DNA from 2 places in the Streptomyces seoulensis genome. Region 2 is predicted to be linked to the other one. Evidence: riboswitches for the same ligand, from Rfam matches in the RefSeq annotation. Region 2 holds a riboswitch; the other holds the start of a gene.
What was found. Region 2 has a riboswitch for cobalamin ahead of HEK131_RS25355 (ribonucleoside-diphosphate reductase subunit alpha). Riboswitches for the same ligand answer to the same signal wherever they lie in the genome.
Positions count from the first base shown of each region.

Region 1: linked by a shared signal. The riboswitch ahead of metE (5-methyltetrahydropteroyltriglutamate--homocysteine S-methyltransferase) and the one ahead of HEK131_RS25355 (ribonucleoside-diphosphate reductase subunit alpha) in region 2 are both predicted to bind cobalamin.

Region 1 is NZ_AP025667.1:3,467,182-3,482,443, reverse strand. It holds gene gap (type I glyceraldehyde-3-phosphate dehydrogenase) at 1-77, opposite strand, end outside; gene HEK131_RS16095 (GlxA family transcriptional regulator) at 172-1,128, opposite strand; gene HEK131_RS16090 (AfsR/SARP family transcriptional regulator) at 1,257-4,019, shown strand; gene HEK131_RS16085 (DUF4232 domain-containing protein) at 4,158-4,853, shown strand; gene HEK131_RS16080 (CbtB domain-containing protein) at 5,159-5,380, shown strand; gene HEK131_RS16075 (CbtA family protein) at 5,402-6,154, shown strand; gene HEK131_RS16070 (histidine phosphatase family protein) at 6,230-6,805, opposite strand; gene metE (5-methyltetrahydropteroyltriglutamate--homocysteine S-methyltransferase) at 6,886-9,198, opposite strand; cobalamin riboswitch at 9,361-9,577, opposite strand; gene HEK131_RS16060 (amidohydrolase) at 9,648-10,976, opposite strand; gene HEK131_RS16055 (thiazolylpeptide-type bacteriocin) at 11,163-11,336, shown strand; gene HEK131_RS16050 (TOMM precursor leader peptide-binding protein) at 11,448-13,388, opposite strand; gene HEK131_RS16045 (ABC transporter permease) at 13,385-14,137, opposite strand; gene HEK131_RS30315 (ATP-binding cassette domain-containing protein) at 14,134-15,262, opposite strand, start outside.
Region 2 is NZ_AP025667.1:5,547,368-5,562,629, reverse strand. It holds gene HEK131_RS25400 (HD-GYP domain-containing protein) at 1-816, shown strand, start outside; gene HEK131_RS25395 (HD-GYP domain-containing protein) at 813-2,042, shown strand; gene HEK131_RS25390 (tetratricopeptide repeat protein) at 2,153-3,133, shown strand; gene def (peptide deformylase) at 3,214-3,864, shown strand; gene cyc1 (epi-isozizaene synthase) at 4,110-5,192, shown strand; gene HEK131_RS25375 (cytochrome P450) at 5,189-6,559, shown strand; gene HEK131_RS25370 (GlxA family transcriptional regulator) at 6,588-7,550, opposite strand; gene HEK131_RS25365 (hypothetical protein) at 7,643-7,891, shown strand; gene HEK131_RS25360 (ribonucleotide-diphosphate reductase subunit beta) at 7,804-8,817, opposite strand; gene HEK131_RS25355 (ribonucleoside-diphosphate reductase subunit alpha) at 8,817-11,201, opposite strand; cobalamin riboswitch at 11,326-11,451, opposite strand; gene HEK131_RS25350 (GNAT family N-acetyltransferase) at 11,515-12,021, opposite strand; gene mctP (monocarboxylate uptake permease MctP) at 12,100-13,710, opposite strand; gene HEK131_RS25340 (DUF3311 domain-containing protein) at 13,707-13,970, opposite strand; gene HEK131_RS25335 (GntR family transcriptional regulator) at 14,105-14,869, opposite strand.

The DNA.
Region 1 (15,262 bases), 2.1 Mb from region 2:
TCGCTGTCGCGTTCGAGCAGGGCTCGCAGCACGTTGCGTCCGATGCGGCCGAATCCGTTGATGGCGATGCGCGTCATGAATGGTGTCCCTTCCGTTCGCCATCAGGTTCGCGGGCGGCGCCCGCGCGTGGCAGTGGCAGGAGCGCCAGGGTTCACAAGGATCGCGCCAGGGCTACTCGCCCCTGGCGAAGGTGCGCCGGTAGTCGCTCGGCGTGGTGCCGAGGACGCGCTGGAAGTGCAGCCGGAGATTGGTGCCGGTGCCGAGTCCGACATCCTCGGCGATTCTCTCCACGCTCCGCTCCGAGCGCTCCAGCAGCTCGCGCGCCAGGTCCACCCGGGCCCGCGTCACCCACTGCATCGGCGTGTACCCGGTGTCCTCGGCGAACCGCCGGGAGAACGTACGCGGCGACACCGCCGCGTGCCGGGCCAGCACCTGAAGGCTCAGCGGCTCACCGAGCCGGTGCAGCGCCCACTCGCGGGTCGCCGCGAACCGCTCGCCCAGCGGCTCGGGCACACTGCGCGGCACGTACTGCGCCTGGCCCCCGCTGCGATAGGGAGCCGCGACCAGGCGCCGGGCCGCGTGGTTGGACGCGGCCACCCCCAGCTCGCCGCGCAGCATGTGCAGGCACAGGTCGATGCCGGAGGCCGCCCCGGCCGACGTCAGCACACTGCCCTCGTCCACGAACAGCACGTTCTCGTCCACCCGGACCAGCGGGTACCGGGCCGCCAGGGCGCGCGTGTAGTGCCAGTGCGTGGTGGCCCGCCTGCCGTCCAGCAGCCCGGTGGCCGCCAGCGCGAACGCCCCCGTGGAGATCGCCGCGAGCCGCGCACCCCGCTCGTGCGCGCCGACCAGCGCCGCCACCACCGGCTCCGGCGGGTCCTCCCGGTCCGGGAACCGGTAGCCGGGCACGAACACCACGTCGGCCCACTCCAACGCGGCCAGGCCGTACGCCACGTGGTACGACAGGCCGTCGCCGCCCGCCACCAGACCCGGAGTGGCCCCGCACACCCGCACCTCGTACGGCATGCTCGCGCGGGTCGTGAACACCTGCGCCGGAATCCCCACATCGAGCGGCTTCGCGCCCTCCAGGACGAGAACGGCGACACGGCGACGGCGGGAGGAAGGCACGGTCAGCAGCGTACGCAAGGCATGGCGCGAGGGCGGACGAAACCCCCGCCGGATGACCGACAACCCCCCGATATGCTGCTGTTTTGCCTCTACCGGCCGCCCGTGGCCGCCCTCGGAAGGACCCTCCCTTGGAGTTCCGGCTGCTCGGCACCGTCTCCGTCGACACCCGCCGGGGACCACTGCCGCTCGGCCCCGCCAAGCGCCGCAGCCTGCTCGCGGCGCTGCTGCTCTCGGCCAACACCCCCGTGCCGATCGGCCGGTTGACCGCCTGTCTGTGGGACGACGAGCCCCCGAGCCAGGCGCGCGGTGTCATCCAGGGCCATGTGTCCCGGCTGCGCGCCCTGCTCGCCGAGGGCGACGCGGAGGCGTACGGCGTGGAACTCCTCACCGCCGGGGACGCCTACGCGCTGCGGCTGCCGGAAACCCTGCTCGACGCCCAGCGGTTCGAGGAACTGCTCACCCTCGCCCGCGAACAGCGCGACCCCGCCGACACCGTCCTCATGCTCGGCGACGCCCTCGCCCTGTGGCGCGGCCCCGCGCTCGGCGGAGCCTTCGCCGGACCGCCCCTCCAGGCCGCCGCGCACTCCCTGGAGGAGTCCAGGCTCTCCGCCGTCGAGCAACTGGCCCGAGCGTACGGCCGGTTGGGCGAGCACCATCGGGCGGCCGCCGTACTGCGCACCGAAGCCGTCGCCCACCCGCTGCGCGAGTCGCTGTCCGCCGCGCTGATGACCGCCCTCTACCAGGCGGGCCGCCAGTCGGAGGCCCTGGAGTGGTTCCACCGCACCCGCAGACTCCTCGCGGACGAACTCGGCATCGACCCCGGACGCGAACTCGCCGACGCCTACGGGCTGATCCTGCGCGGGGACCCCGTACCCGAGCTGCCGGCCCCGCATCCGAGTGCCGAGGCCGAACCGCCCCGGTCGCCCGTGCCACCGCGCCCCGCCCTCGTCCCCGCCGAGGCGCACCCCGCCGACCTCCTGCCCCGCGCACCCCGCGGTTTCCACGGGCGAGGCCCGGAACTCGCCGCGCTCGGCCGGGCCGCCGCCGGAGAGGCGCCGGTGTGCCTGGTGACCGGGCCCGCCGGGGTCGGCAAGACCGCCCTCGCGCTGTGGTGGGCCCACCGCGGCGCCGACGCCTTCCCCGACGGACGGCTCTTCGCCGACCTGCACGGTTTCAGCGACACTGGTGAGCCGTCCGTGACGGAGGTGCTGCGTGAGTTCCTGCTCGCCCTCGGCGTGCCGCCGCGCCGGATACCGGAGTCGGCCGCTGCCGCCGCCGCCCTGTTCCGTAGCCTCACCGACCGGCTCCGGCTGCTGGTCGTCCTCGACAACGCGCGCGACTCCGCCACCGTCCGCGCCCTGCTGCCCGGTGGCGCCGACTGCGTCACCGTGGTCACCAGCCGCCACCGCCTGGAGGGGCTCATCGCCTCCGACGCGGCCCGGCCCGTACCGCTCGGCACGCTCGACGCGCAGGACGGCACGGCACTCCTCGCGGGCGTCCTCGGCGAGGAACGCGTCCTGGGTGAACCGGTCGCCGCCCGCAGGCTCGCCGAACTCTGCGGCGGCCTCCCGCTCGCCCTGCGGGTGACCGCGGCCCGGCTCGCCGGACGCCCCCGGTGGTCCCTCGCCCACCTCGCGGACGAACTCGCCGACGAACGCGGCCGGCTCGCCCACCTCGCCGTCGACGACACCGGCGTCCCGGCCGCCCTGCGCCTGACCGTCCAGCAGCTCCCCGGCGAGGCCGCGCACCACTTCGGCCGGCTCGGCCACCACCCCGGCACCCACTTCGACCCGTACACCGCCGCCGCCCTCTCCGGCACCGACCCGCTGACCGCAGGAGGCGCCCTCGAACGGCTCGGCGCCGCCCACCTCGTCACCGAGACCGCGCCCGGCCGCTGGGAACTGCACGACCTCGTACGGCTCTACGCGCGCGGCCTCGACCCGGCCGCCGGCCCCGAGGCACTCACGGGCGTCCTCGACCACTACATCGCCACCGCGCTGGCCGCCGCCGAAACCGCCCAGCCCGGCGGCGAACCCTGCTTCGCGCTGCCGGCGGACTTCCGGCGCCCGGCCGCCGTACGCGACTTCGCGGACCGCGCGGAGGCGATGGGCTGGCTGGCCGCCGAACGCGAGGACCTGGCCCGCGCCGCCACCGCCGCACGGGCCGCCGGCCTGGACGACCGGGCCTGGCGGATCATCCTGCTCCAGTGGCCGCAGGTGGTGTGGCGCTCACGGGACAACTGGTCGCCGCTGCTGCACACCGCCCTGGAATGCGCGCAGGCCGTGGCGGACCCCTACGCCGAGTCCCGCGTCCGCACCCTCCTGGGCTGGGTGCTGAGCGAGGAGGGCCGGCTCGCGGACGCCGTCACCCTCCTGGAACCCTCACCCGCCCTGGCCCGCCGCTGCGGCGACCGCCTCGGCGAGGCCACCGCCCTGATCAACCTCGCCCTGGTCCAGGCCGCGCAGGGCGGATCGGACGCCGCCCTGGCCAACTGCGCCCACGCCGCCACCCTGGCCCGCGCGGAAGGCGGCACCCACACCGAGATGCTCGCGCTGCTGCACCTGTCCCGCATCCACCTGAGCACCGGTCACCCCGAGGAGGCCCTCCGCGTCGCCCGCACGGCCCTGGACCTCGGCCCCGAACACGAGGAAGCGGCCCGCACCTCCCTCCTCCACACCGTCTGCGGCGAGGCCCACCTCGCCCTCGGCGAGGAGACCGAGGCCATACGCCTCCTGGAACGCGCCGCCGACGAGGCGGAGTCCACGGGATACGACGAGGGAGCGGTACGGGCCCTGGAGGCCCTGCTGCGGGTCAGCGGGCGGGCGGACCACCGCAAGCGGCACGAGGACGCGGTACGACGGCTCGCCGCCGAAGATCTCCGGACGCCCTGAGGGCGGCGTCAGAACGGCGTCAGCGGGACGTCAGCGGGACATCAGCGAGACGGTCGAGACTCAGAGTGTCAGCAGGTCAGCGGCTGGCCGGCGGTCGGACGGCCGTCGTTTTTCGCCATACCTCTCGGGGGAACCACCATGAACGCCTCGCGCCGTACCGCACTCTTCTCCGTCGCCGCCTCCGCCGCGCTCGCCCTGTCCCTGACCGCCTGTCAGAGTGGCGAGGGGACCAAGGCCGAGGGGACGGCGGCCGCGCAGACGGCCACCTCCCCGGCGTCCGCGCCGGCGTCCGGCACGGGCGGGAGCAAGGGCACCGCGGTCGGCACCGCGCACAAGTCGGACTCCAGCGGCTCCGGTTCGGCGGCCGCCGGGGGCTCGACCGCCGCGCAGGGCACGGGCGGCGGCTCGGCCGCCACCCCCGTCTGCGCCGCCAAGGACGTGAAGGTCTCCGCCGAGCGGCAGGACGGCCCGCCCTACACCCACATCGTGCTCACCGCCCGGAACACCTCTGGCCACCGTTGCGAGATGGCGGGCTTCCCGCACATCCAGTTCCTGGAGAGCCACAAGCAGGACGTGCCGTCGGTGGCGAAGAGCAAGCCCGCCGCGCCCACGGTGCTGAACCCCGGTGACCCCGCGTACGCCCTGGTCAAGCTCTCCGACGGAGGCGTGGACGAGGACAACGAGGTCGTGACGGCGTTCCAGCTTGTGCTGGAGGGCGACTCCACCGTCATCGCGGTGGACTCCTCCACGGGCGGTGGCATCGCCGTCGACCCCGCCCGTGCGCTCACCGGCTACTGGACCGGCGAACTGCGCAACGGAGCCGACGACTTCTGACCGCTCCCGCCGCCGCCGGGGCCCCGCACACGGGCCCCGGCCGCGCGGCCGCCCCTGCCCCGTGGCCGTGCTCCGTACACGGCCGGGAGAGGAAGATCACCCGGACCGATGCGGTCTTGGCCAGCCAGGGCACACGCGGTACCGTCGGGGCGATATCGACGACGGCGAAACGGAAGCCGGTGGGAAACCGGCACGGTCGCGCCACTGTGTGCGCGGGTCCTCCAAGGGGCCGCGCGAGTCAGACCCGTGGCCGTCGTCCTGTGCACCACCGAGATGGGACGCGAACTCCCAGAGGAGGTCCTGCCATGGCGCAGACCGTCGCCCAGCCGACCGCCGGCAACCCCGCCGTACCCGCCAAGCTGCCGCTCAAGGAGATAGCGCCCTGGGCGGTCTTCTTCGGCGTCCTCATGCTGGTCCTGCTGTACTTCGTCGGCGCCGAGCAGGGTGCCACCTCCGTGTTCAACGGCACGGACGTCCACGAGTGGGTGCACGACGCCCGCCACCTGCTCGGCTTCCCCTGCCACTGACGCGAGGGACGCCGCACACCCATGAACTCCGCAACGGTAAGAAACCTCCTCGTGCGGGGCATGCTCGCCGGCCTCGCCGCCGGAGTGCTCGCCCTGATCGCCGCCTACTTCCTCGGCGAGCCGAACGTGGACAGCGCCATCAGCTTCGAGGGCCACCACTCGCACGGGCACGAGGTGGAGGTCGTCTCCCGCTCGCTGCAGTCCACCGCCGGACTCGCCACCGGTGTCCTCGTCTACGGGGTCGCCTTCGGCGGCATCGCCGCGCTCGCCTACTGCTTCGCGCTCGGCCGCGTCGGCCGCTTCGGCCCCCGCGCGACCGCGCTGCTGCTGTCCGGCGCCGCGCTGCTCGCCGTGTACGTGGTGCCGTTCCTGAAGTACCCGGCCAACCCGCCCTCGGTCGGCGACCCGGACACCATCGGCAAGCGCACCACGCTGTACTTCCTGATGATGCTGCTCAGCGTGCTCCTGGCCGTCGGGGCCACCCTGCTCGGCAAGCGCCTCGCCCCGCGCCTGGGCAACTGGTACGCGACCCTCGTCGCCGTGGCCGCCTTCGCCGTGGCGACCGGGCTGGCCTACGCCTTCCTGCCGGTCGTCAACGAGGTACCGGAACACTTCCCGGCCGCCCTGCTGTGGCGGTTCCGCCTCTCCGCGCTGGCCATCCAGACGGTGCTGTGGGCCGGATTCGGCCTGGTCTTCGGCGAGTTGGCCGAACGGCTGCTGAACCCCCGCCCCGCTGCCGCTCCCACGGGACGGGCGGTCGCCGCCTCCCACTGAGCAGGCGTGAGGACGAGACGAAGGGCCCCCGGAGACTTCCGGGGGCCCTTTCTCACTCCCGGTCCGCGCCGAGTCTCACTTTCCGTCCGCGCCGAGCGGGCGCCCCAGCCGCAGGTTCCAGCGTCCGGCCCGCCCGGACAGCTCGGTCGCGGTGAGCGGGGGCACGTCCAGCCGCCAGAACGCCTCGCCCGGCAGCCCCAGCGCGTGCACCACGGCCGCCCGCACCACCTCGGGTTCCACCACGGCGACCGTACGGCCCTCAGGAGCCGACGTGAGCCAGCGCCCCACCCGCGCGCACACCTCGCGCACCGACTCCCCGCCCGGCGCCGCGCAGTCCGGGTCGGCCAGCCACCGGGCCACCGCCTCCGCCTCCGTCGCGCCGACCTCCGCCAGCGCACGCCCGCGCCACCGCCCGGCGTCCAGCGGCGCCAGCTCCGCCGCCACCACGCCCCGGAGCCCGAGGGCCTCCGCCGTCTCCCGGCACCGCACACCGGGCGACACCACGACCCGCGCCGCCTCCGGCAACGCACCGGCCGCCGCCCGCGCCCGGGCGGCGCCCACCTCGTCGAGGGAACCGGTGCCGTCGTAGAACCGCGCCTCCCGCAGCGCTGCCCCGATCGCGGGCGAGACGAGCACCAGCCGACTGGTCACGCGAGGAACCTCCTGATCACAAGCACGCGGCCCCGTCCGTCCCGGCCCACAGGCGGAACCGGGACGAACAGGCAGGGGAACTACAGCAGTTCACTCCGCACCGTACGGGCCGCCGCGACCAGGTTCTCCAGCGAGGCCCGTGTCTCCGGCCATGCGCGGGTCTTCAGACCGCAGTCCGGGTTCACCCACAGCCGCTCGGCGGGGATCGCCCTCAGCCCCGTACGCAGCAGCTCGGCCGCCTCCTCGGCGCTCGGCACGCGCGGGGAGTGGATGTCGTACACACCCGGACCCGCCTCGCGGGGGTAGCCGTGCGCGGCCAGTTCGCGGGCCACCTGCATGTGCGAGCGGGCCGCCTCCAGGCTGATGACGTCGGCGTCCAGGTCGTCGATGGCCCGCACGATGTCACCGAACTCGGCGTAACACATGTGCGTGTGGACCTGGGTGGCCGGCCGGACCCCGGCGGTGGTGAGCCGGAACGCCTCCGTCGCCCAGGCGAGGTAGGCGGCCCGGTCGGCGGCGCGCAGCGGCAGCGTCTCGCGCAGTGCGGGCTCGTCGACCTGGATCACCGAAGTGCCCGCCCGCTCCAGGTCGTCCACCTCGTCGCGCAGGGCGAGCGCCATCTGCCGGGCGGTGTCGCCGAGCGGCTGGTCGTCACGGACGAACGACCAGGCGAGCATGGTCACCGGGCCGGTCAGCATGCCCTTGACCGGGCGGTCGGAGAGGGACTGGGCGTACGTCGTCCAGCGCACCGTCATCGGCCCGGGGCGGGAGATGTCGCCGGCCAGGATCGGCGGGCGGACGTAGCGGGTGCCGTAGGACTGGACCCAGCCGTGCCGGGTGGCGAGGTAGCCGGTGAGCTGCTCGGCGAAGTACTGCACCATGTCGTTGCGTTCGGGCTCGCCGTGCACCAGGACGTCCAGGCCGGTCTTCTCCTGGAAGGAGATCACCTCCTGGATCTCCGCCTTGATGCGCTCCTCGTACCCGGCGGTGTCGATCCGGCCCGCGCGCAGGTCGGCGCGGGCGGTGCGCAGTTCGCCGGTCTGCGGGAAGGAGCCGATCGTGGTCGTCGGCAGCAGCGGCAGACCGAGGTGGGCACGCTGGGCGGCGGCCCGCTCGGCGTACGGCTCGCAGCGCCGGGCGTCCGCCCCGGTGACGGCGGCGGCGCGCGCCCGGACCCGCGGGTCGCGGGTGATGGGGGAGCCGGCGCGCGAGGCCAGGTCGGCCCGGTTGGCGGCGAGTTCGGCGCTGATCGCGTCCGTGCCGCGGGCCAGGCCCCTGGCCAGCGTGACGATCTCGGCGGTCTTCTGCCGGGCGAACGCCAGCCAGCGCAGGATCTGCGGCTCGATGTCCCGCTCGGCGGCGGCGTCCAGCGGGACGTGCAGCAGGGAGCAGGAGGCGGCGACGTCGACCCGGTCGGCCAGCCCCAGCAGGGTGCCGAGCGTGCCGAGGGACTTCGAGAGGTCGTTCACCCAGATGTTGCGGCCGTCGACGACCCCGGCCACCAGCCGCTTGCCGGGCAGCCCGCCCACGGCGGCGAGCGCGTCCAGGTCGGCCGCCGCGGCCTCGGTGAAGTCCAGCGCCAGCCCCTCCACCGGCGCCTTCGCCAGCACCGGCAGCGCCTCGCCCAGCCGGTCGAAGTAGGAGGCGACCAGCAGCTTCGGCCGGTCGGTGAGCGCGCCCAGCTCACGGTAGGCGCGCCCGGCCGCGTTCAGCTCGGCCGGGGTCCGGTCCTGCACCAGCGCGGGCTCGTCCACCTGCACCCACTCGGCCCCGGCCGCGCGCAGATCCGCCAGCACCTCGGCGTACACCGGGAGCAGCCGGTCCAGCAGGGTCAGCGGATCGAAGCCGGCGGGGACGCCGGGTGCGGGCTTGGCCAGCAGCAGGTAGGTGACCGGGCCGACCAGCACCGGCCGGGCGGCCAGGCCCAGCGCGAGGGCCTCCTTCAGCTCCGCGACCTGCTTGGCGGAGTCGGCGGAGAACACCGTGTCCGGACCCAACTCCGGTACCAGATAGTGGTAGTTGGTGTCGAACCACTTGGTCATCTCCAGCGGCGGCACGTCCTGCGTGCCGCGCGCCATGGCGAAGTACCCCTCCAGCGGGCCGGCGGCGACGGCCGCCCGGTGCCGGGCAGGGATCGCGCCGACCATGACGGTGGTGTCCAGCACGTGGTCGTAGTACGAGAAGTCCCCGGTCGGGACCTCGTCGATGCCTGCTTCGGCCAGCGCCTGCCAGTTGGCGCGGCGGATGCCTGCGGCGGTGGCCCGGAGGGCGCCGGCGTCGACACGGCCCTTCCAGTAGCCCTCGACGGCCTTCTTCAGCTCCCGGTCCTGGCCCTGACGCGGGTAGCCGTACACGGTGGACCGTGCTGCCGCGGCTGCGGACTTCGGTGTCACGGAGATCTCCTTCACGAGACGGATCCCTGAGATCCCGGCGACGGGACGAGCACGTGAAGGGGTGACGACCGGACGGCGCCGGCCCGCACGGTGTGCGCGGTGGACCGTCCGTGTGTACGCCGACCCGCCCTCGAGGTCACCGGGATGTCCGTACGCGAGTGGGTCGCGCACGGGCAGATGGCAGGTCTTCGGACTCGCGGGCACGTCCTCGCGGAGGACACCTAGTGGCCGTCGCTTCCCAGGTCCGTGCGTCGGACCCAGTGCGTATGACGGCGGTCGTTCCCGCTCACCGCTGCGGGGCAGTCCCGGATTCCCACCGGGTTCCCTCTTACGACACCCCGCCTGGCGGACGGGGCGAACCAGCTACAGGGGTCACCCTACGGGCCGTGACCCCCGGCCGCCGGTACCGTCCGTCATCCGGATGGTGATCCGGGCCACGCGGACCGTGGTCACCCCGCCGCCGGGCCGAGTTGGGCCAGTGCCGCCGTCACCATGGCGGCCGTGCCCGTGTCCAGGGTGAGGCGGACGCTGGGCAGATAGCGGGGGGAGTGGTTGTGGGGGAGAGTGCGGAACTTCTCGGCGGGCCCGGTACCGGGGGCCGCCGCCCACTGGGTGGGACCGACCGAGCCGAGCATCCAGTAGGCGCCCCGGATGCCGGGGCGGCCGTGCAGATGGCCGCCCGCGCCGGTGAGCAGCGGGAAGTCCTCGGTCGCCGAAGAGGCGGGCCAGCCGGTGACGCGGGCGGCGCCGAAGGCCGTCTGGTGGGCGGCGCGGACGGCGGCCGTGACGCCGGGGTCGGGCCGGGTGACGCCGGAGCGGTTCAGCTCGCGGACCGTGACCCGCGGCGGCAGCGCGGCCGCGGCGGCCTCCGCGCGCACCACCCGCTCCACCGCCGCGGTGCCCCGGACGAGCGCCGCCTCCGAGAGGGCGCGGACGGTGACCCGCAGTTCGGCACGGGTGGCTATCACGTTCCCGGTGCGCCCGTAGTCCCCGGCCCGCAGCGAGGACGCGGTGACCACCAGGCGTTCGGCCGGGTCCGTCTCGCGGGCTGCGACGGCGGGCAGCCGGGTCACCGCGCCGGCCGCCGCGAGCAGCGGATCGGCCGTCAGATGCGGGGTGGCCGCGTGTCCGCCGTCCCCCTCGAAGACCACTTCGAGCGTCACGCTGCCCGCCATCAGCGGCCCGTCCGCGTGCGCCACCATCCCGGCCGGGAACGCGGCGGTGTGCTGGGCGAGGACCACGTCCGGCGCGGTGATCCGGTCGTACAGCCCGTCCTCCAGCATGGCGCGAGCACCGCTCAGGGTCTCCTCGGCGGGCTGCCCGACGACCAGGAGCGTGCCCCGCCACCGGTCGCGGTGCTCGGCGAGCCACCGGGCGGCCGCCGCCGCGCAGGCCAGGTGGGCGTCATGGCCGCAGGCGTGCATCACCGGCACCGGCCGCCCGTCCGGGCCCGGCGAGGTCGCCGTGCTGGCGTACGGGACGCCGGTCTCCTCGGCGACCGGCAGCGCGTCCAGCTCGGCGCGCAGCAGCACGGCCGGGCCGTCGCCGTTGGCCAGTTCGGCCGCGACCCCGTGCCCGCCGACACCGCGCAGGACCCGGAAGCCGTCCGCCGTCAGCCGGTCCGCGAACCGGGCGGCGGTGCGCTCCTCGGCGCCGGACAGCTCGGGGTGCCGGTGCAGGTCGAGATACATCTCGGCGGTGGACGCCAGCAGGGCGTCCAGGCCGGGCGGGACACCGCCGCCCACGGTCACGGTCGGACGGGTCTGGTCGCTGCTCACGGCGAGTACTCCATGGGGTCGTAGAACGGGGGTGTCAGTGAAGTGACAGCCATCGGTCAGGGAGTTGGTGTCGGACGCGCGTAGAAAGGGAGGTGTCCGGGGGCTCGCTCCTCCGGCAGGTTCGGCGCACCACCGGACGGGACCCTCCCGGACGGCAGCAGGTCACCTGACCCGGAAGGAGCCATCATGGCTGACAACAACCTCGCCTCCCTCGCCCAGGAGATCCTGGACCTGGAGTCGGAGACCTTCGAGATCACCGACTACTCGGACGCCAGCGAGGTCATGCTCGGCTCGTCGACGAGCTGTTCCTCCACCAGCACCTGCTCCAGCACCACCAGCACCACCTCCTGCACCGCCTGATCCAGGCGTCGCACCCACGGTCCCCGGCCCGCGTCAGCGCGCCGGGGACCGTCGGCGTCGCGCGGACCTCCTTCACGGCCCGCGCGCCGACGAGCTGAACGCCTGCCCCGGTCACGGGAACGGATGCGGCACCCGCCGCAACTCCTCCTCCTTCAGCGGCGCCGGGACCAGACCGGCCCGGTGCGGCGCGGTGCGCAGCCTCGGCATGGTGAGCGCCCGCTGCCGCGGCCAGCCGAAGTCGATCGGCAGCAGCCCCGGAGCCAGCGTGGCCACCGTGCGCAGCCCCATCCGCCGCTGCTCGGGCGTGGTCTGGTCGACGGCGATCACCTCGCAGCCCGCCTCGCCCAAGAGGTCCCGCACCAGCAGCAGATCGTCCCGCAGGTCCCCGGTACGCGGGCGCCGCTCCTCCCAGCCGGCGAACAGCTCGGCCGATGACGCCACGCGCGGCGGCTTCAGATAGCCCGCGGCGTGCACCCGCATCGCGGGCAGCCCGAACAGTGCCGCATGGTCCGGCAGCCGCTTCACCAGGTCGAAGTCCTCGGCCATGGCCGCGAGTTCGGCGGGCCGCTCGGCCACCTGGCCGGGCAGGTGCGGGATGTAGGTGAGGATCTCGGAGACCGCCGACTCCACAGCCGTCTCCGGGTCGAAGGACGCGCCCGCCGCGAAGGCCAGGGAGCCCGGCGCGTCGTCGCGGCGGACCGCGAGTCCGGTGACCACGGGCACCGGGAGGTCCACCCGGTTGTCGAAGACGTGCACGTCGTAACCCTGGAGCGCGGCCCGCGCCACCATCGCCCGCACGCTCGGCGAGCGCACCGAGTCCAGGTTGATCTCCGGCAGCGGCAGATCGCCGTACCAGCCGAGCAGGAAGGCGTCCCGCTCGATGAGTTCGAGCAGCCCGAAGAACACCGCCTCCTCCCAACTGCTGCCGGTGGCGCAGCCGTTGGAGCATTCGAAGACGAAGTTGTCGGCGGCCGTGCCCGCGCTGTAGTAGACGAGCCGGGCCGGTACCAGCACCGGTCGGCCGTCCCGCAGCGACCAGCCGGTCACCCAGGGGATCGGCCGGGCGGGGTCGAAGGGCTCGACCATCGGGTCCTCGGCGTAGGTGCGCGGCCCGTACAGCCCGCACGCACGCGGATCGAGGGCACGGTCGCCCCGCCCCTCCAGCTCATCCAGCGAGGCGGTCACCACCGGTGCGCGGTGGCGGCGATGGGTGCCTGCGTACCGTTCGAGCCCCTCCAGGAAGGCCAGGTCGCGGCTGTCCGCGAAGGAGTTGGCCTGCCCGCTCCAGGTGACGTCGGTGAGCCCGGCGTACCCCCGCATGAAGACGCTGCCCGCGACCGGGGCGGTGGTGGGGGAGGTGACGTCGATCCAGGTGCCGCCACCCAGCACCCCGCACACCGGGTTGGCCAGGGCCTTCACCGGGAGCGGGTGGTCGGCCGCCCGGCGCAGCCGGTACGCGTCGGGGTGCGGTTTGGGCAGCGCGCCCGGCGAGGGCAGCGCGGCCTGTTCCGCCGCGCGCAGTTCCGCCTCCTCGGTGAACGGACGGCAGCGCGGGCACATCGGCTCCGGCAGCAGCGGGAACGTACGCACCCGCAGCGTCTCCAGGTCGACCTCGGTGACCTGGGGCAGCTCGGCGTCCGGGCCCTCGGCGGAGTGCCGGGCGGCGCCGGAGGCGATCAGCCGGTGCAGCGACCACACCGCGTCCACCGCGTGGTCCGGCAGCACCGGCCAGACCCCGGCCGCCGTGGTCTCCGTACCGGTCTCCAGCGCCTCCCGTTCGGTACGGGTCCGCAGCCGCTGGCGCCGCATCGCCAGGCAGGTCCCGCAGGCCGGACCCGCCGCCGGGGCGCCGCCCCACGGACCGAGCAGCACGGCCTGCGCGGTGAGATGCACGGTCGCCGGCTCGGCGGGGAGCCCGGTCTCGCCGAGCACATCGGTGTCGCCGATCCGGGACACGGCGGGCGCGGGGAGCCCGGCCGACGCGGCACGCGCCGCCAGCCGGGCCTGGAGGTCCGCCCGCGCGGCCTCCAGAGCGGTCATCGTCGTCGTCATGTCCTGTTGCTCCAGCGGAAGATCCGGGTGGCGATCACCCCGAAGACCAGGGCGAACACGGCGAGGCCCGCGCAGTCCAGGGCGATGTCGCCCAGGTCCCCGCGGCCGCCCATGGCGTCGGTGAGGCCGTCGTTGAGGTAGTGCAGCGGCAGTACCTTGGCGGCGGTGCGCAGCCAGCCCGGCATCAGGTCGTCCGGGAAGAACGAGCCGGACAGGAACGCCATCGGCACCATCACCAGGTTGGCGATGGCCGCGACCGCCTCAGGGGTGTCGGCGAGACTGCCGACGATCAGGCCCATGGCGAGGAACGCGGTCACCCCCAGCACCAGCAGCGGCAGCGCGGCCCACCAGGGGCCCATCAGCCGCAGCCCGAAGAACGGCAGCAGGGCGACCGCGGTGAACAGCGCGGTCTGCGCGAGAGCCACCCCCATGGCCACCGTCCAGCGGGAGGCGAGCAGGGTGCGCAGCGGGGTCGGGGTGCGCCAGATCAGCCGGAGCAGGTCGTCCCGGCGCCACTGCATCAGGGCGAAGCCCACCGAGAAGACGGCCGCGTTGCCCACGCCCCAGGACAGCACGCCCGGCGCGATGTAGTTGATGGAGGCCAGCCCCCCGTCGACCTTGTCGCCCTGGAAGATCAGGCCGAACAGCACGAGGAAGGCGAGCGGGAAGGCGAAGGTGAAGAAGAGGGTCGTCTTGTCGCGCACGCTCGCGACATAGGTGGCCCGGGTCAGTGCGGCGTAGGCGCTCAACGGTGGTGCTCCGATCCGGTGCCGGTCAGCGAGAGATAGGCGTCTTCGAGGGTGGGGGTGCGCACGGAGACCGAGTCGATGTCCACGAGGTCGCCGAGCGCCGGCAGCACCCGGTTGGGCACCGTCGTCTCGATGACCAGGTCGGCGCCCTGCACGGTGGCCCGGTCCACGCCCGTGAGCGCCAGCGCGGCGCCGGGGGAGACCTTGTCGGCGGGCACCAGCAGCCGGGTCGGCGCGGCGAGCGCGCGGATCAGGTTGCGGGGCGAGTCGAGCGCGACGACCCGGCCGCCGGCGATGATCGCCACCCGGTCGCACAGCGCCTCGGCCTCGTCCAGGTAGTGGGTGGTGCAGATGATCGTGCGCCCCTCCGAACGCAACGACCGCAGCAGCTCCCAGAGTTCACGCCTCGCCTCCGGGTCGAGCGCGGCAGTCGGCTCGTCCAGGAAGATCAGCTCCGGCTCGTTGAGCAGCGCGGTGGCGACGGCGAGGCGCTGCCGCTGGCCGCCCGAGAGATGGTCGACGCGCGCGTTCTCCTTCTCGGTCAGCCCGACCCGCTCCAGCGCGGTCTTCGCGGCCTGGGGAGCCATGCCGTACAGCGCGGCCACCGTGCGCAGGTGCTCGCCCGCGGTCAGCCGGGCGAAGAACGCCGACGCCTGCGTCTGCACCCCGATCCGGGCCAGCAGCGCGATGTCGCGCGGCCAGGGGCTCTGCCCGAACACCGCGACGCTGCCGGAGTCGGGCTCCCGCATGCCCTCCACGATCTCCACCAGGGTGGTCTTGCCCGCGCCGTTCGGCCCGAGGATGCCGAAGAACTCACCATGGCGCACTTCGAGGGAGACGCCGTCGAGCGCCGTCACCTCCCCGTAGCGCTTGCTGACGCCGTCCAGGGCGACGACGGTCTCGGTGCCGGTGCCGCTCGGGGCGGGCTCCGTCCTGCTGTCGGGTGCGCTCATCTCGCCTTTCCTCAACTGGTGCGCGGCGGCCGGGACCTGCCCGGTGCTCGCGCCCGCCGGGACGGGACGCCCCGGCTCGGACGTGGGGGAGACGGCCGGGGCCGCCTCGGTGGTACGCCGGTCCCGCAGGCGCCGGCCGAGGCCGCCCAGCGCCCACAGCAGCAGGAGGGCG
Region 2 (15,262 bases):
TGGCGCGGGCTGTTCACCCGCTCCCTGGCCCCCGTCGCCGTGCACGGCCTGGCCGGACTGATGACCGCCGTGCTGTGGCGCAGCCCCTACGGACCCGTCGCCGCGCTGCTCGTACTGCTGCCGATGGGCGTCTCCTGCTGGGTGTTCGCCCAGTACCACCGCGAACGCGCCGCCCACCAGGCCACCATCCGCGCCCTCGTCCAGGCCGTCGACATCAAGGACGGCTACACCCGCGGCCACAGCGAGCGCGTCGGCCAGGCGTCCGTGATGATCGCCCGCCAGCTCGGCATGGACGACGAACGCGTGGAAGTGCTCCGCTTCGCGGGCATCCTGCACGACGTCGGCAAGCTCGGCGTGCCCACCCGGCTGCTGCGCAAGGACGGCCCGCTCACCCCCGAGGAACGCCGGATCATAGAACTCCACCCCGAGTACGGCCACGAGATGACCCGGGGGATCTCCTTCCTCGGCGAGGCCCGCGCCGCGATCCTGCACCACCACGAACGCCTCGACGGCAGCGGCTACCCCTACGGACTCGCCGGGACCCAGATCCCCGAGTGCGCCCGCGTGGTCGCCGTCGCCGACGCCTTCGACGCCATGACCTCCGCCCGCTCCTACAGCCGGGCCCGCCCGGTCGAGACCGCCGTCGCCGAGCTGGAGCGGTGTGCGGGCGCCCAGTTCGACCCCCGGATGGTCGGCGCGCTCGCCGCCGCCCTGCGCCGCCACGGCTGGCGCCCGGAGGTCACCGCCGACGAATCCGTGCCCGGCGGCCCGCCCCGCCAGCGGACCCACGGCCGGACGACGGGAGCCCACCGATGACCGCCCGGCGCCTCATCCACGGCGCCGCCGCCCTCGTCGCGGCCGTCGCGCTCGGCGCCACCCTGTGGACCGGCGTCGACGACCGGGGCACCGCGCTCGCCTTCGGCGTCCTCATAGCCGTCGGCGAACTCACCCGCTGGAAGGGCGGCGGCACCCGCCGCGCCGCACCGCTCGGCACCGCCGGCTCCCTCTCCTACGCCCTGCTCGGCGCCGACGCCGGACACCCCGCCCAGCACGACGCCGCCCAGATCGTCACCGTGGTGCTCGTCGCCTCCCTGCTCGGCGGCGTCCCGCACATCTGGCGCGGCCGCACCCCCACCCTCGACCACCTCGCCCGCCGCGTCCTCACCGTCGGCTTCGCCGCCGTCTGCTTCCAACCCCTCTACAGCCGGGGCTTCTTCGACCACTGGGACGGCTCCGCCTACGCCCTGCTGCTCCTCGCCCTGCTCGCCCTGACCGCCCTGTGCGACGCGGTCCTCGCGGCCGCGCTCGCCCACTCCCGCACCCGGTGGCCCTTCGGCCCGCTGCTGCGCGAGGAACTGCGCGGACTGCTCGGCATCGGCTCCGCGGTCTGCGCCACCGGCGCGGTGATGGCGCTCGCCGTGGCCGTCGCCGGACTGTGGGCGCTGCCGGTGTTCTGCCTCCCGCTGCTCCTCACCCAGTTGTCGCTGCGCCGGTACGCCGCCGTGCGGGCCACCTACCGGCAGACGATCACCTCCCTGGCCCGCGCCACCGAGATCGCCGGGTACACTCCGGCCGGGCACGCCCGCCGGGTCGCCGCGCTCAGCCTCGCGGTGGGCCGGGACCTCGGGCTGACCGGGACCGAGCTGACCGTGCTGGAGCACGCGGCCCTCATGCACGACATCGGCCAGCTCAGCCTGGTCGACCCCGTCCACGCGGGCGCCACCGCCGGCCTGCCAGGGGAGGAGCAGCGGCGCATCGCCCTGCTCGGCGGGGCCGTGGTCCGGCAGACCGGGGTGGCCGCGGCCGTCGCCGTGGTCGTGGAGCGGCAGGCCGACCCCTACCGGGAGCAGCCGGTCGCCGCCCGGATCGTGCGCGCCGTCAACGCCTACGAGGAGAAGGCACGCGACGCCGGACCCGAGGGCCCGCTGCGCGCGCTGGAGGAACTGCGGCTCGCCACCGCCGGGGACTACGCCCCCGAGGTGGTGGAATCACTGGCGCGGGTCCTGTCCCGCGACTGTCTGACCTTGCCCCTGGCTGGGTAACCGATGGGTAATGAGCGCCTCTCCCACGTGACGTGGTTGGATGCGAGGGAGAGGCAGTCCGGGGGCAAGAGCCAGCCCAATGAGCGGAACGGAACTGGCAGGCGGGAATCGTGAGGATCTTCGGCAAGGTACGGAACCGGCCCTCCGCCTCCTGGCGGCAGGCCACCGACCGGGCGTTCACGCTCATCGGCGACGGCCGGTACGAGGACGCGGGCGAACTGCTGACCCGCGCGGCCGATCTGGAGCCCTGGCTCGCCGAGTCCTGGTTCAACCTGGCCCTGCTGCACAAGTTCCGGCACGACTGGGAACAGGCCCGCGCCGCCGGGCTGCGCGCGGTGGCCCTGCTGGACCGGGAGACCGGCGCGCCCGACTGGTGGAACGTCGGCATCGCCGCCACCGGGCTCCAGGACTGGCCGCTGGCCCGGCGTGCCTGGCAGGCGTACGGGCTGAAGGTGCCCGGCGGCGCCACCGCGCTCGGCGAGCCGCTCGGCATGGAGCTGGGCAGTGCGGCCGTACGGCTCTCCCCCGAGGGTGAGGCCGAGGTGGTCTGGGGACGCCGGCTGGACCCCGCGCGGATCGAGGTGCTGTCCATCCCGTTGCCGTCCTCCGGGCGACGCTGGGGCGAGGTCGTGCTGCACGACGGCGTCCCGCACGGCGAGCGCACCACCTCCACCGGGCACTCCTACCCGGTCTTCGACGAGATTGAGCTGTGGGCGCCCTCGCCCGTGCCGACCTGGGTGGTGCTGCTGGAGGCGGCCACCGAGGCGGACCGGGACGCGCTGGAGCAGTTGGCCGCGGACGCCGGGTTCGCGGCGGAGGACTGGTCGTCCTCCGTGCGGTTGCTGTGCCGGATGTGCTCGGAGTCCCGGATGCCGTCCGACGAGGGGGAGGGCGTGCACCTCGACCCCCATGACCACAGCGAGCCCGGTCATCCCGGTCCGCTGGGGCACCGGACCGACGGGCAGCTCTGGGTGCCGGAGCGGGAGTGCGGGATCGCCGCGCCGGCTTCGCTGGTCCGGGGGCTGCTGGACGGGTGGGTCGCGGACAGTCCTGATTCCCGGGACTGGCGGGATCTCGAAGAGGTCTGCTGAGGCTCCTGCGGCGAGCCCGCCCACGTACCCTGTATCAGCATTCACCCCCCAGTTTTTGTGCAGGAAGGCGTCACTCGGTCATGGCTCAGCAGGACACCGATCAGCAGCAGGCGGGCGTGCTCCCCGTCGACGACGAGGGCTATGTCGTCGACACCGAGGACTGCGAGGAGCGCGAGACCGCCTGGCGTGAGCGCGGGACCTCGCGGCCGATCACGGTCGTCGGCAACCCGGTGCTGCACAAGGAGTGCGCGGACGTCACCGAGTTCGGCCCGGAGCTGGAGCAGTTGGTCGCGGACATGTTCGCCAGCCAGCGCACCGCCGAGGGCGTGGGCCTGGCCGCCAACCAGATCGGTGTGAGCCGGAAGGTCTTCGTCTACGACTGCCCGGACGACGACGGCGTGCGCCACACCGGTGTGGTCGTCAACCCGAAGCTGGTCGAACTGCCCGCCTCCGCCCGCCGCCTGGACGACAGCAACGAGGGCTGCCTGTCCGTGCCCACGGCGTACGCGCCGCTCGCGCGCCCCGATTACGCCGAGGTGACCGGGCAGGACGAGAAGGGCAACGCCATCAAGGTGCGCGGCACCGGCTACTTCGCCCGCTGCCTCCAGCACGAGACGGACCACCTGTACGGCTACCTGTACATCGACCGCCTCTCCAAGCGCGACCGCAAGGACGCGCTGCGGCAGATGGCCGAGAACGAACCGCGCTACGACGTGGTCGCCAACGACTGACCGGAGCGCGCGGAACCAGCGCGACCGCACCGAACAGCCACGACGCCCGGCCGGGTACCTCCCCGGCCGGGCGTCGTTCGTCTGTTCGCCGAAAGAATCCCGGCGACTTGGGGTAGTGAATGGAGCAAATCCGTTCCCCTAACGGTCAGTTGTAGTGCTGAATGGGGGTGCGGGGATACGCAACGGCGCACGCCCGGCACGGCAAGGAGGGGCGTGTGCTCCTGGCGGTCGAGAGGGGACTGTTCGTGCATGCATTCTCACGCGGCACCACATCGGCGACAGCGGTCGCGGTACCACCGTCCCTCGCGCTTCCGGTGATCGAGGACGCCTTTCCCCGGGAGCTGCACCCGTATTGGCCGAAGCTCCAGGAGAACACCCGGCAGTGGCTGCTGGAAAAACGGCTCATGTCCCCGGACAAGGTCCGTGAGTACGCCGACGACCTCTGCTACACGGATCTGATGGCCGGCTACTACCTGGGCGCCCCCGACGACGTGCTCCAGGCCATAGCCGACTACAGCGCGTGGTTCTTCGTCTGGGACGACCGGCACGACCGCGACATCGTGCACGGCCGGCCCGAGGACTGGCGGCGGCTGCGACAGCGTCTGCATACGGCGCTCGACGCACCCGAGGACCATCTGCACCACCCGGACGCCCTGGTAGCGGCCTTCGCGGACAGCGTGCTGCGGCTCTACGCGTTCCTGCCGCCCGCCTGGAACCAGCGGTTCGCCCGGCACTTCCACGAGGTGATCGAGGCGTACGACCGCGAGTTCCGCAACCGCACCGAGGGCCGTGTGCCCGGTGTCGAGGAGTACCTCGCGCTGCGGCGGCTCACCTTCGCGCACTGGATCTGGACCGACCTCCTGGAAGCCGGTGCCGGATGCCGGCTCCCGGACGCGGTGCGGAAGAACCCGGCCTATCGCCGCGCGGCCCTGCTGAGCCAGGAATTCGCCGCCTGGTACAACGACCTGTGCTCGCTGCCGAAGGAGATAGCGGGCGACGAGGTCCACAATCTCGGGATCAGCCTCATCACCCATTCAGGGCTCACCCTCGAAGAAGCCGTCGGAGAACTGAAGGGGCGCATCGAGAAATGCATCGGTGAATTCCTCGAAGCCGAGCGCGAGGCGCTGGAGTTCGCCGACCGGCTGGCCGACGGAACCGTGCACGGAAAGAAACTGAGCGCCGCCGTGCGGACCTGTGTCGGCAATATGCGGAACTGGTTCAGCACCGTCTACTGGTTCCACCACGAGTCCGGCCGCTACATGGTCGACAGTTGGGAGGACCGGTCCACACCCCCGTACGTCAACAACGAAGCGGCAGGTGAGAAATGACCGTCGACTCTGTCAATCCCGAGACGCGGGAAGTGGCCGAACTGAAGGAGCCGCCCCTCGCGGGAGGCTCCGTCCCGGTGTTCGGACACGGCCTGAAACTGGCCGGTGACCCGCTCGCGTTCATGTCCCAGTTGCGCGACCACGGCGAGGTGGTGCGCCTCAAGCTGGGCCCCAAGACGGTGTACGCCGTCACCGCGCCGGAGCTCACCGGCGCACTCGCGCTGAGCCCCGACTACAAGATCGACGGGCCGGTGTGGGAGTCCCTGGAGGGGCTGCTCGGCAAGCAGGGCGTGGCTACCGCCAACGGCCCGCTGCACCGGCGGCAGCGGCGCACCATCCAGCCCGCGTTCCGCCTCGCCGCGATCCCCGCCTACGGGCCGATCATGGAGGAGGAGGCGCACGCCCTCACCGAGCGCTGGCGGCCCGGCGTGCCCGTCGACGCCACCTCCGAGTCCTTCCGGGTGGCCGTGCGCGTCGCGGCCCGCTGCCTGCTGCGCGGCCAGTACATGGACGAGCGCGCGGAGCGGCTGAGCACCGACCTCGCCACCGTCTTCCGGGGCATGTACCGGCGCATGGTGCTCCCCCTGGGACCGCTGTACCGGCTGCCGTTCCCGTCCAACCTCGAATTCAACCGGGCACTGGCCGATCTGCATCTGCTGGTGGACGAGATCGTCGGCGAGCGGAGGGCATCCGGTCAAAGGCCGGACGATTTGCTGACGGCTTTGCTGGAGGCGAAGGACGACAATGGCGATCCCATCGGCGAACAGGAGATCCACGACCAGGTCGTCGCCATACTCACCCCCGGAAGCGAGACAATCGCCTCCACGATCATGTGGCTCCTCCAGATCCTCGCGGACCATCCGGAGCACGCCGAGAAGGTGCGCGCGGAAGTTGAATCGGTAACCGGCGGTGCGCCGGTCGGATTCGAGCACGTACGCAGGCTCGGCCATACGAACAATGTCGTCCTGGAGGCCCTCCGGCTGCGGCCCGCCGTATGGATATTGACCCGCCGCGCGCTCACCGACACCGCACTCGGTGCCTATCGCATTCCAGCCGGGGCGGACATCATCTACAGCCCCTACGCGATTCAGCGCGACAGCCGCTCCTACGCCCGCCACCTCGAATTCGACCCCGACCGCTGGCTGCCGGGGCGGGCCGAGGAGGTGCCGAAGTACGCCATGAGCCCCTTCAGCGTCGGCAACCGCAAGTGCCCGAGCGACCACTTCTCCATGGCCCAGCTCAGCCTGATCGTCGCGGCGGTCTCGGCGAAGTACCGCTTCCGCCAGGTCGAGGACTCGGACGCCTCCACGCGCGTGGGCATCACCCTGCGCCCGCACCGGCTGCTGGTCGAGCCCATGGAGTGGTGAGGGCTCACGCCGCCCTGCCGGCGCGCGTTCAGGCGGCCTGCGGGCCCCGGAACGCGCGCCGGTAGGCGTTCGGGGTGGTGCCGAGCGCCCGCACGAACTGGTGGCGCAGGGCGGCCGCGTTGCCGAACCCGGCCCGCCACGCGATCGAGTCCACCGTCTCGTCCGTCGCCTCCAGCAACTCCTGTGCCAGCAGCACCCGTTGGCGCAGGAGCCAGCGGTACGGGGTGGTGCCGGTCTCCTGCTGGAAGCGGCGGGCGAAGGTGCGCGGGGACATGTGGGCGCGGGCGGCGAGCTGCTCGACGGTGACCTCCTGGTCGAGGTGCTCCTCCATCCACACCAGCACCTCGCCCACGGTGTCGCAGGGCCCCTTGGGCAGCGGACGCTCGATGTACTGGGCCTGGCCGCCGTCGCGGTGCGGGGGCACCACCATCCGGCGGGCGATCTTGTTGGCGACCTCCGGCCCCTGCTCCTTGCGGACCAGGTGGAGGCAGGCGTCGATTCCGGCCGCCGTCCCGGCGGAGGTGATCACCGGGTCCTCGTCGACGTAGAGGACGTCCGGCTCGACCGTGACGCGCGGGTGGCGCCGGCTCAGCTCCTCGACGTTGTGCCAGTGCACCGCGCACCGGCGTCCGTCCAGCAGTCCGGCCTCGGCCAGCACGAACACCCCGGTGCACACGCTGAGCACCCGCGCGCCGCGGTCCACGGCCCGGCGCAGGGCGTCCAGCAGCGCGGGGGGATAGTCGCGGGAGGCGTAGGACTCGCCGGCCGGGACGGCGATCAGATCAGCTTCCTCCAGCCGCTCCAGACCGTGCGGGGTGGAGACGGTGAAGCCGCAGTGGGTGTCCAGGGTGGGGCCCTCCGCCGAGGCCACGGCGAAGTCGTACACCGGCAGTCCGTCGTCGCTGCGGTCGACGCCGAACACCTCGCACACCACCCCCAGCTCGAAGGGGTGCACCCCGTCCAGCAGGACCGCGACCACGTTCTTCAGCATGCTGCCAGTGTGCCTCGGCGCTGGCAGGAATTCGAGGGTTCGCGGCAGTCCTGCCAGTGTTGGTCAGGAGTGTTCAGCGCAAGGCTGATGACATGAACGGAAACCAGATCGAAGGTCTCATCGGAATGGCCGCCACTCTCGGCATCCTGGTCCTCCTGGTCCTGCCCTCGGTGATCGGCATCGTGCGCGACCGGCGCATCGACCGACAGCTCGGGCAGGCCCAGAAGGACCGCGGAAAGGAGACTCGGACGACTCAGAAGTCCTCGTCCAGGTCCACGGTGCCCTCCACCGCGACCTGGTACGCCGACGGACGGCGCTCGAAGAAGTTCGTCAGCTCCTGAACACCCTGCAGCTCCATGAAGGAGAAGGGGTTCTCCGAGCCGTACACCGGGGCGAAGCCGAGGCGCGTGAGGCGCTGGTCGGCGACGCACTCCAGGTACTGCCGCATCGACTCGGTGTTCATGCCGGGCAGGCCCTCACCGCACAGGTCGCGGCCGAACTGCAGCTCGGCCGCGACGGCCTCCCGGATCATGTCCGTGACCTGCTGCTCGAGCTGGTCGTCGAACAGCTCCGGCTCCTCCTTGCGGACGGTGTCGACCACGTCGAAGGCGAACGACATGTGCATCGTCTCGTCGCGGAACACCCAGTTGGTGCCGGTGGCCAGGCCGTGCAGCAGACCACGGCTGCGGAACCAGTAGACGTACGCGAAGGCGCCGTAGAAGAACAGGCCCTCGATGCACGCGGCGAAGCAGATCAGGTTCAGCAGGAACTTGCGGCGGTCCGCCTTGGTCTCCAGCCGGTCCAGCTTGTCGACCGAGTCGATCCACTTGAAGCAGAACTCGGCCTTCTCGCGGATGGAGGGGATGTTCTCCACCGCCGCGAAGGCGTCGGCGCGGTCCTCGGGGTTGGGCAGGTAGGTGTCGAGCAGCGTCAGATAGAACTGGACGTGCACGGCCTCCTCGAAGAGCTGACGGCTCAGGTAGAGCCGCGCCTCGGGGGAGTTGATGTGCTTGTACAGCGTCAGCACCAGGTTGTTCGCCACGATCGAGTCACCCGTGGCGAAGAACGCCACCAGGCGGCCGATCAGGTGCTGCTCCTCCGGCGACAGCTTCGCGAGGTCGGCGACGTCCGAGTGGAGGTCGACCTCCTCGACGGTCCAGGTGTTCTTGATCGCGTCCCGGTAGCGCTCGTAGAAGTCCGGGTAGCGCATGGGGCGGAGAGTCAGCTCGAAGCCGGGGTCGAGCAGGTTCTTGGTCTCGTCGGACATTACTGGCAGGCCTCGCAGGACTCGGGGTTCTCAAGGGAGCAGGCGACGGCGTCGGGGTCGGCGGCCTGCTGGACGGGGATGGTCGTGGTCTCCTGGACCCGGCCCTGGGCGGCACGGGCGATCCGGGTCGCCGGGCGCGAACGCAGGTAGTACGTGGTCTTCAGACCCGACTTCCAGGCGTAGGAGTACATGGAGGAGAGCTTGCCGATGGTCGGCGTCTCCAGGAACAGGTTCAGTGACTGAGCCTGGTCCAGGAACGGGGTACGGGCGGCGGCCATGTCGATCAGACCGCGCTGCGGGATCTCCCACGCCGTGCGGTACAGCGCGCGCACGTCCTCGGGGATCCAGGCGAAGCCCTGCACCGAGCCGCTGGCCTCGCGCAGCTCCTCACGGGTGCGGGCGTCCCACACGCCGAGGTTCTTCAGCTCCTGCACCAGGTAGGCGTTGACCTGGAGGAACTCGCCGGACAGCGTCTCGCGCTTGAACAGGTTGGACACCTGCGGCTCGATGCACTCGTACACACCCGCGATGGAGGCGATGGTGGCTGTCGGCGCGATGGCCAGCAGCAGCGAGTTGCGCATGCCGACCTCGGCGATCCGCTCCCGCAGCGCCGCCCAGCGCTCCGGCCAGGTCAGCTCGACGCCGTAGTGGTCGGGGTGCAGCACGCCCCGCGCGGTACGGGTCTGCTCCCAGGCGGGCAGCGGGCCGTTGCGCTCGGCGAGGTCGGCGGACGCCTCGTAGGAGGCCAGCATGATCCGCTCGGCGATCCGCGTGGACAGCGCCTTCGCCTCGGGGGAGTCGAAGGGGATGCGCAGCTTGAAGAAGACGTCCTGCAGACCCATCGCGCCGAGGCCCACCGGGCGCCACTTGGCGTTGGAGCGGCCCGCCTGCTCGGTCGGGTAGAAGTTGATGTCCACGACCCGGTCGAGGAAGGTCACGGCCGTACGGACGGTCTCGTCCAGCCGCGCCCAGTCGATGTCGCCGTCCACCACGAAGGCGCCCAGGTTCACCGAGCCGAGGTTGCAGACCGCGGTCTCCCCGTCGTCGGTGACCTCGAGGATCTCCGTGCACAGGTTGGAGGAGTGGACCACGTTGCCCGGCAGCGCCGTCTGGTTGGCGGTGCGGTTGGCGGCGTCCTTGAAGGTCATCCAGCCGTTGCCGGTCTGGGCCAGGGTGCGCATCATGCGGCCGTACAGCTCGCGGGCCGGCATGGACTTCTTCGCCAGGCCCGCCTCCTCGGCCTTGCGGTAGGCCGCGTCGAACTCCGGGCCCCACAGGTCGACCAGCTCGGGCACGTCCGCCGGGGAGAACAGCGACCACGGCTCGTCGGCGTTGACCCGGCGCATGAACTCGTCCGGGATCCAGTGCGCGAGGTTCAGGTTGTGCGTACGGCGCGCGTCCTCACCGGTGTTGTCGCGCAGCTCCAGGAACTCCTCGATGTCGGAGTGCCAGGTCTCCAGGTACACCGCGGCAGCGCCCTTGCGCCGCCCGCCCTGGTTCACCGCGGCCACCGAGGCGTCCAGCGTCTTCAGGAACGGCACGATGCCGTTGGAGTGCCCGTTGGTGCCCCGGATCAGCGAACCCCGGCTGCGGATGCGGGAGTAGGACAGGCCGATGCCGCCGGCGTGCTTGGAGAGCCGGGCGACCTGGTGGTAGCGGTCGTAGATCGAGTCCAGCTCGTCCAGCGGGGAGTCCAGCAGGTAGCAGGACGACATCTGGGGGTGCCGCGTACCGGAGTTGAACAGGGTGGGGGAGGAGGGCAGGTAGTCGAGGCGGCTCATCAGGCCGTAGAGCGCGGCGACCTCGTCCACGGCCGGGGCGCTGTCGTTCTCGGCCAGGCCGCTCGCCACGCGCAGCATGAAGTGCTGGGGCGTCTCGATCACCTTGCGGGTGATGGGGTGGCGCAGCAGGTAACGGCTGTGCAGGGTGCGCAGACCGAAGTAGCCGAACCGGTCGTCGGCGCCGGTGTCGATCAGGGCGTCGAGCCGGGCGGCGTGCAGCGTCACGAAGTCGGCGGTGCGGTCGGCGACCAGGCCCTCGCGGTGGCCCACGGTCACCGACTCGGTGAAGCACGTCACGCCCTGCGAGGCGGCCTCGGCGCGGATGGAGAGCGTGAGCAGCCGGGCGGCCAGCCGGGAGTAGGCCGGGTCCTCCGAGATCAGACCGGCGGCGGACTCCGTGGCCAGCTCGCGCAGTTCCGCCTCGTCGGCACGCGCGGACCGGCCGCGCAGCGCGGCGGCCGCGACCCGTCCGGGGTCCGCGTCCGGGAGATCGGCGGTCAGCTCGGTCAGGGTCCGCAGCAGCGCGGCGCCGGGGCCGTCGTTCTCCACAGGGGCCTCGGTCGCCGGGTTGGCTGAAGCCGGGTCGGCAGGCGCGATGGTCACGTGGGGCTCTCCCTCGCTGGGCACGGGGCCAGGCGGAGGGAAGGGGAGGCACGAGCGCACGCGGCGTCGCGTCCACCGGCCCACTCCACGAGGCCCGGACGTCTTCGAGCACCCGGGCCGGACGGCCGGGCGCGCGCTGTCGGCAGGTCCTCGGACTGACTCTGGCGTGCACGAAGCACGCAAGTACACCGTTGCGGGACAGTTCCGGATTCGCACCGGATTCCCCTGCGACGACAGCGAGCACGAGCATACATCTAGTGCCGGGCTGCGGTGACACCCCCAGATGTTGTGTCTGTTGTGTGTCGCGGTGGCTTCAAAGCGTCAACTCGTAGGTGAGCAGGGCGAGGTCCAGCAGGTCTGGCAAGGGGTTCCAGTCGCGCTCCGGGGTGCGCCGGAAACCGAGGCGTTCGTAGATCCGGTGGGCGCCGTACATCGTGCGCTGGGTGGACAGGACGACGCGCACACAGCCCTCGACGGCCCGTGCGCGCTCCACACAGGCGCGCACCAGCGCCTCCCCGGCTCCCTGGCCCCGGCCGGCGTGCGCGACCGCCAGCATGCGGATCTCGGCCTCGCCCGGGCCCGCGATGTCGGCCATGGGTCCGCCCGCCGGGACGAAGGTGACCCCGCCGAGCAGGACGCCCCCGCGCACGGCCACCAGGACGTCCGCGGCGGCGGCCCGCCGGGCCACGTCCCGCAGCTCGCCCAGGTACGCGTCGCCCTCCCCGAAGTCGAGCAGTCCGTCCTGGAGGTAGGCCTGCGCGGTGATCTCGCCCAGGGCGTCGTACTCGGCGGGTCCGGCCGGTCTGATGTGGAGGTCCATGACCGGGAGTGTGTGCGACGACGGGCCGCCGTCGCTCTCGCTTTACGGCGGCCCGTGGCCGGGTGGAACGGGTTCTCGCTAGTGGGCGCTCCCCGCGGTCGCCGGGGGCAGCTCGACCTCGACGCCGGGGTCGCCCGCGTCGGCCGTGTAGTCCTCGGGCCTCGTCTCGTCGATGCCGTCGGGGGCCTTCACGGCCTTCAGGACGAAGGTGAGGACCACCGTGACCACCACGTTCAGCACGAACGCGGTCAGACCGATGTAGCCGATCTCACCGATGCCGGGGATCTCCTTGGCCGAGCCGCCGAAGTGCTTCTGGGTCGGCGAGGCGACCCCGTAGGCGGCGAGCGTGCCGTAGATCATGCCGACCGCCCAGCCGGCCAGCAGCGCCCAGCGGTGGAACCAGCGGGTGAACAGGCCGCCGACCAGCGCCGGGAAGGTCTGGAGGATCCAGATGCCGCCCAGGAGCTGGAAGTTGATGGCCACCGTCTTGTCCATGGTGAGGACGAAGACCAGCGCGCCCACCTTCACCAGCAGCGAGACCAGCTTGGAGACCTTGGTCTCCTGCTCGGGCGTCGCGTCGGGCTTGATGAAGTCCTTGTAGATGTTGCGGGTGAACAGGTTCGCGGCCGCGATGGACATGATCGCCGCCGGGACCAGCGCGCCGATGCCGATCGCCGCGAAGGCGACGCCCGCGAACCAGTCCGGGAACATGTCCTCGAACAACTGCGGGATGGCGAGCTGCCCGTTGGTGACCTTCACCCCGGCCGCGATCGCCATGAAGCCCAGCAGCGCCAGCAGGCCGAGCATCAGGGAGTAGAGCGGCAGGATCGTGGTGTTGCGGCGGATCACGTCACGGCTCTTGGACGACAGGGTCGCGGTGATCGAGTGCGGGTACATGAACAGCGCGAGCGCCGAGCCCAGGGCCAGCGTGGCGTACGTCCACTGGCCCGCCGGGGCCGGGACGATACCGCCGGCGCCTGCGGCGGTGTACTTCTCGCCCGCCTTGGCGAAGATCTCGTCGAAGCCGCCCAGCTTGATCGGGATGTAGATGATCGCCACCGCGATGACGATGTAGATCAGCGTGTCCTTCACGAACGCGATCATCGCGGGGGCGCGCAGTCCCGAGGAGTAGGTGTAGGCCGCCAGCACACCGAAGGCGATCAGCAGCGGCAGGTCCTTCACGAACCAGTTGGTGCCCTCACCGCCGCCCACGCCCATCACGTCCAGCACCGCCTGGATGCCGACGAGCTGGAGCGCGATGTACGGCATGGTCGCCAGGATGCCGGTGACCGCCACCGCCAGCGACAGCCCCTTGGAGCCGAACCGACCGCGCACGAAGTCGGAGGTGGTGACGTACCCGTGCCGGTGCGAGACCGACCACAGCCGGGGCAGGAAGGTGAAGATCAGCGGGTACACCAGGATCGTGTAGGGCACCGCGAAGAACCCGGCCGCGCCGGCCGCGTAGATCGCCGCGGGCACCGCGACGAAGGTGTACGCGGTGTACAGGTCGCCGCCCAGCAGGAACCAGGTGATCCAGGTGCCGAACGACCGGCCGCCCAGGCCCCATTCGTCCAGCGAGTGCTCGTTCTCGGCCTTGCGCCAGCGCGAGGCCAGGAAGCCCAGGACCGTGACGGCCAGGAAGAAGAAGACGAAGACGCCGAGCGCCACGCCGTTGACGCCGTCCTTCACTTCGACGCACCCCCGCTCTTCACCTTGCGTGAGCGCTGGTCGCGCTGCCAGAGCTGGTACGCGGTCACGGTGAGCGAGGTCGAGACCAGCACCCACAGCATCTGGTACCAGTAGAAGAACGGGATCCCGATGAACGTCGGGTCCACCTTGGAGAACGAACCCACCCAGAGCATCGCCACGAACGGCGCCACGAGGCACAGGCCGATGACCACACGGACCGGTGTCACCACCGGTGGCCTCACTTCAGAATCTTCGGGCATGCCTCGGCTCCGTCCCCTCGTTGATCACTGCGTAATGCGCACGCAATCTAGGTGACGGCACGGCGGAGCGGAACCCCTCGTCCGGGTATCGATATGGCGATGTGAGCTGGTGGGGGCGGTGGAAGGGGAACCGGTCAGTCCTGCGGACGCCTCAGGCGGGCCACGAACTTGTAGCGGTCGCCCCGGTAGACCGAGCGCACCCACTCCACCGGCCGGCCCTCGCGGTCCACGGAATGCCGGGACAGCAGCAGCATCGGCAGACCCACGTCGGTGCCGAGCAGGCTCGCCTCGCGCGGGGTGGCCAGTGAGGTCTCGATGGTCTCCTCGGCCTCGGCCAGATGCACGTCGTAGACCTCGGCGAGCGCGGTGTAGAGCGAGGTGTACTTCACCAGCGAACGGCGCAGCGCGGGAAAGCGCTTGGCGGAGAGGTGGGTGGTCTCTATGGCCATCGGCTCGCCGTTGGCCATGCGCAGCCGCTCGATGCGCAGCACCCGGCCCCCGGCACTTATGTCCAGCAGCCCGGCGAGCCGGTCGTCCGCCGTGATGTAGCCGATGTCCAGCAACTGCGAGGTGGGTTCGAGCCCCTGGGCGCGCATGTCCTCGGTGTAGGAGGTGAGCTGGAGCGCCTGGGCGACCTTGGGCTTGGCGACGAAGGTGCCCTTGCCCTGGATGCGTTCGAGGCGCCCCTCGACCACCAGCTCCTGGAGCGCCTGGCGGACCGTGGTGCGGGAGGTGTCGAACTCCGCGGCCAGCGTGCGCTCGGGCGGCACCGGCGTGCCCGGCGGAAGCGTCTCCGTGATCTCCTGGAGATGCTTCTTCAGACGGTAGTACTTGGGCACGCGCGCGGTACGGACGGTCGCGCCGGCCTCGTTCTCCGCCCTGCTGACGTCGGTGCTCATGGCTGCCTTCCCGGCTCCGGATGCCGAAAGCGACCGACATCGCCATCGGTCACGGCTCACATCGTGGCACGGTCGCGCGCGGCCGGGTCCGCCCGCACGCTCCGTGATCTCCCTGTATACCGCCGCACCCCCGGTTGGTCTAGTCCACCCGTGCGGAGCGGGCCATTGGTCCACCGGAACTGGTCCGTCCGATCTGTCGGTTGCGCAATGAAAGGTCCCTGCATATCTCGGTCGCGTCACGGACGCCCGGACCCCACCTGAACACCCTTGACAGCCCTTTTGGTCTGGGCCAAGCTCCCCCTGCTGGTCTACACCATTGGTCCAGTCCCGGCTCCGAGGGCGGTTCGACGCGCAAGTGTGACACCGCGGGGAGGCAGGGGGGTTGTGGGTATC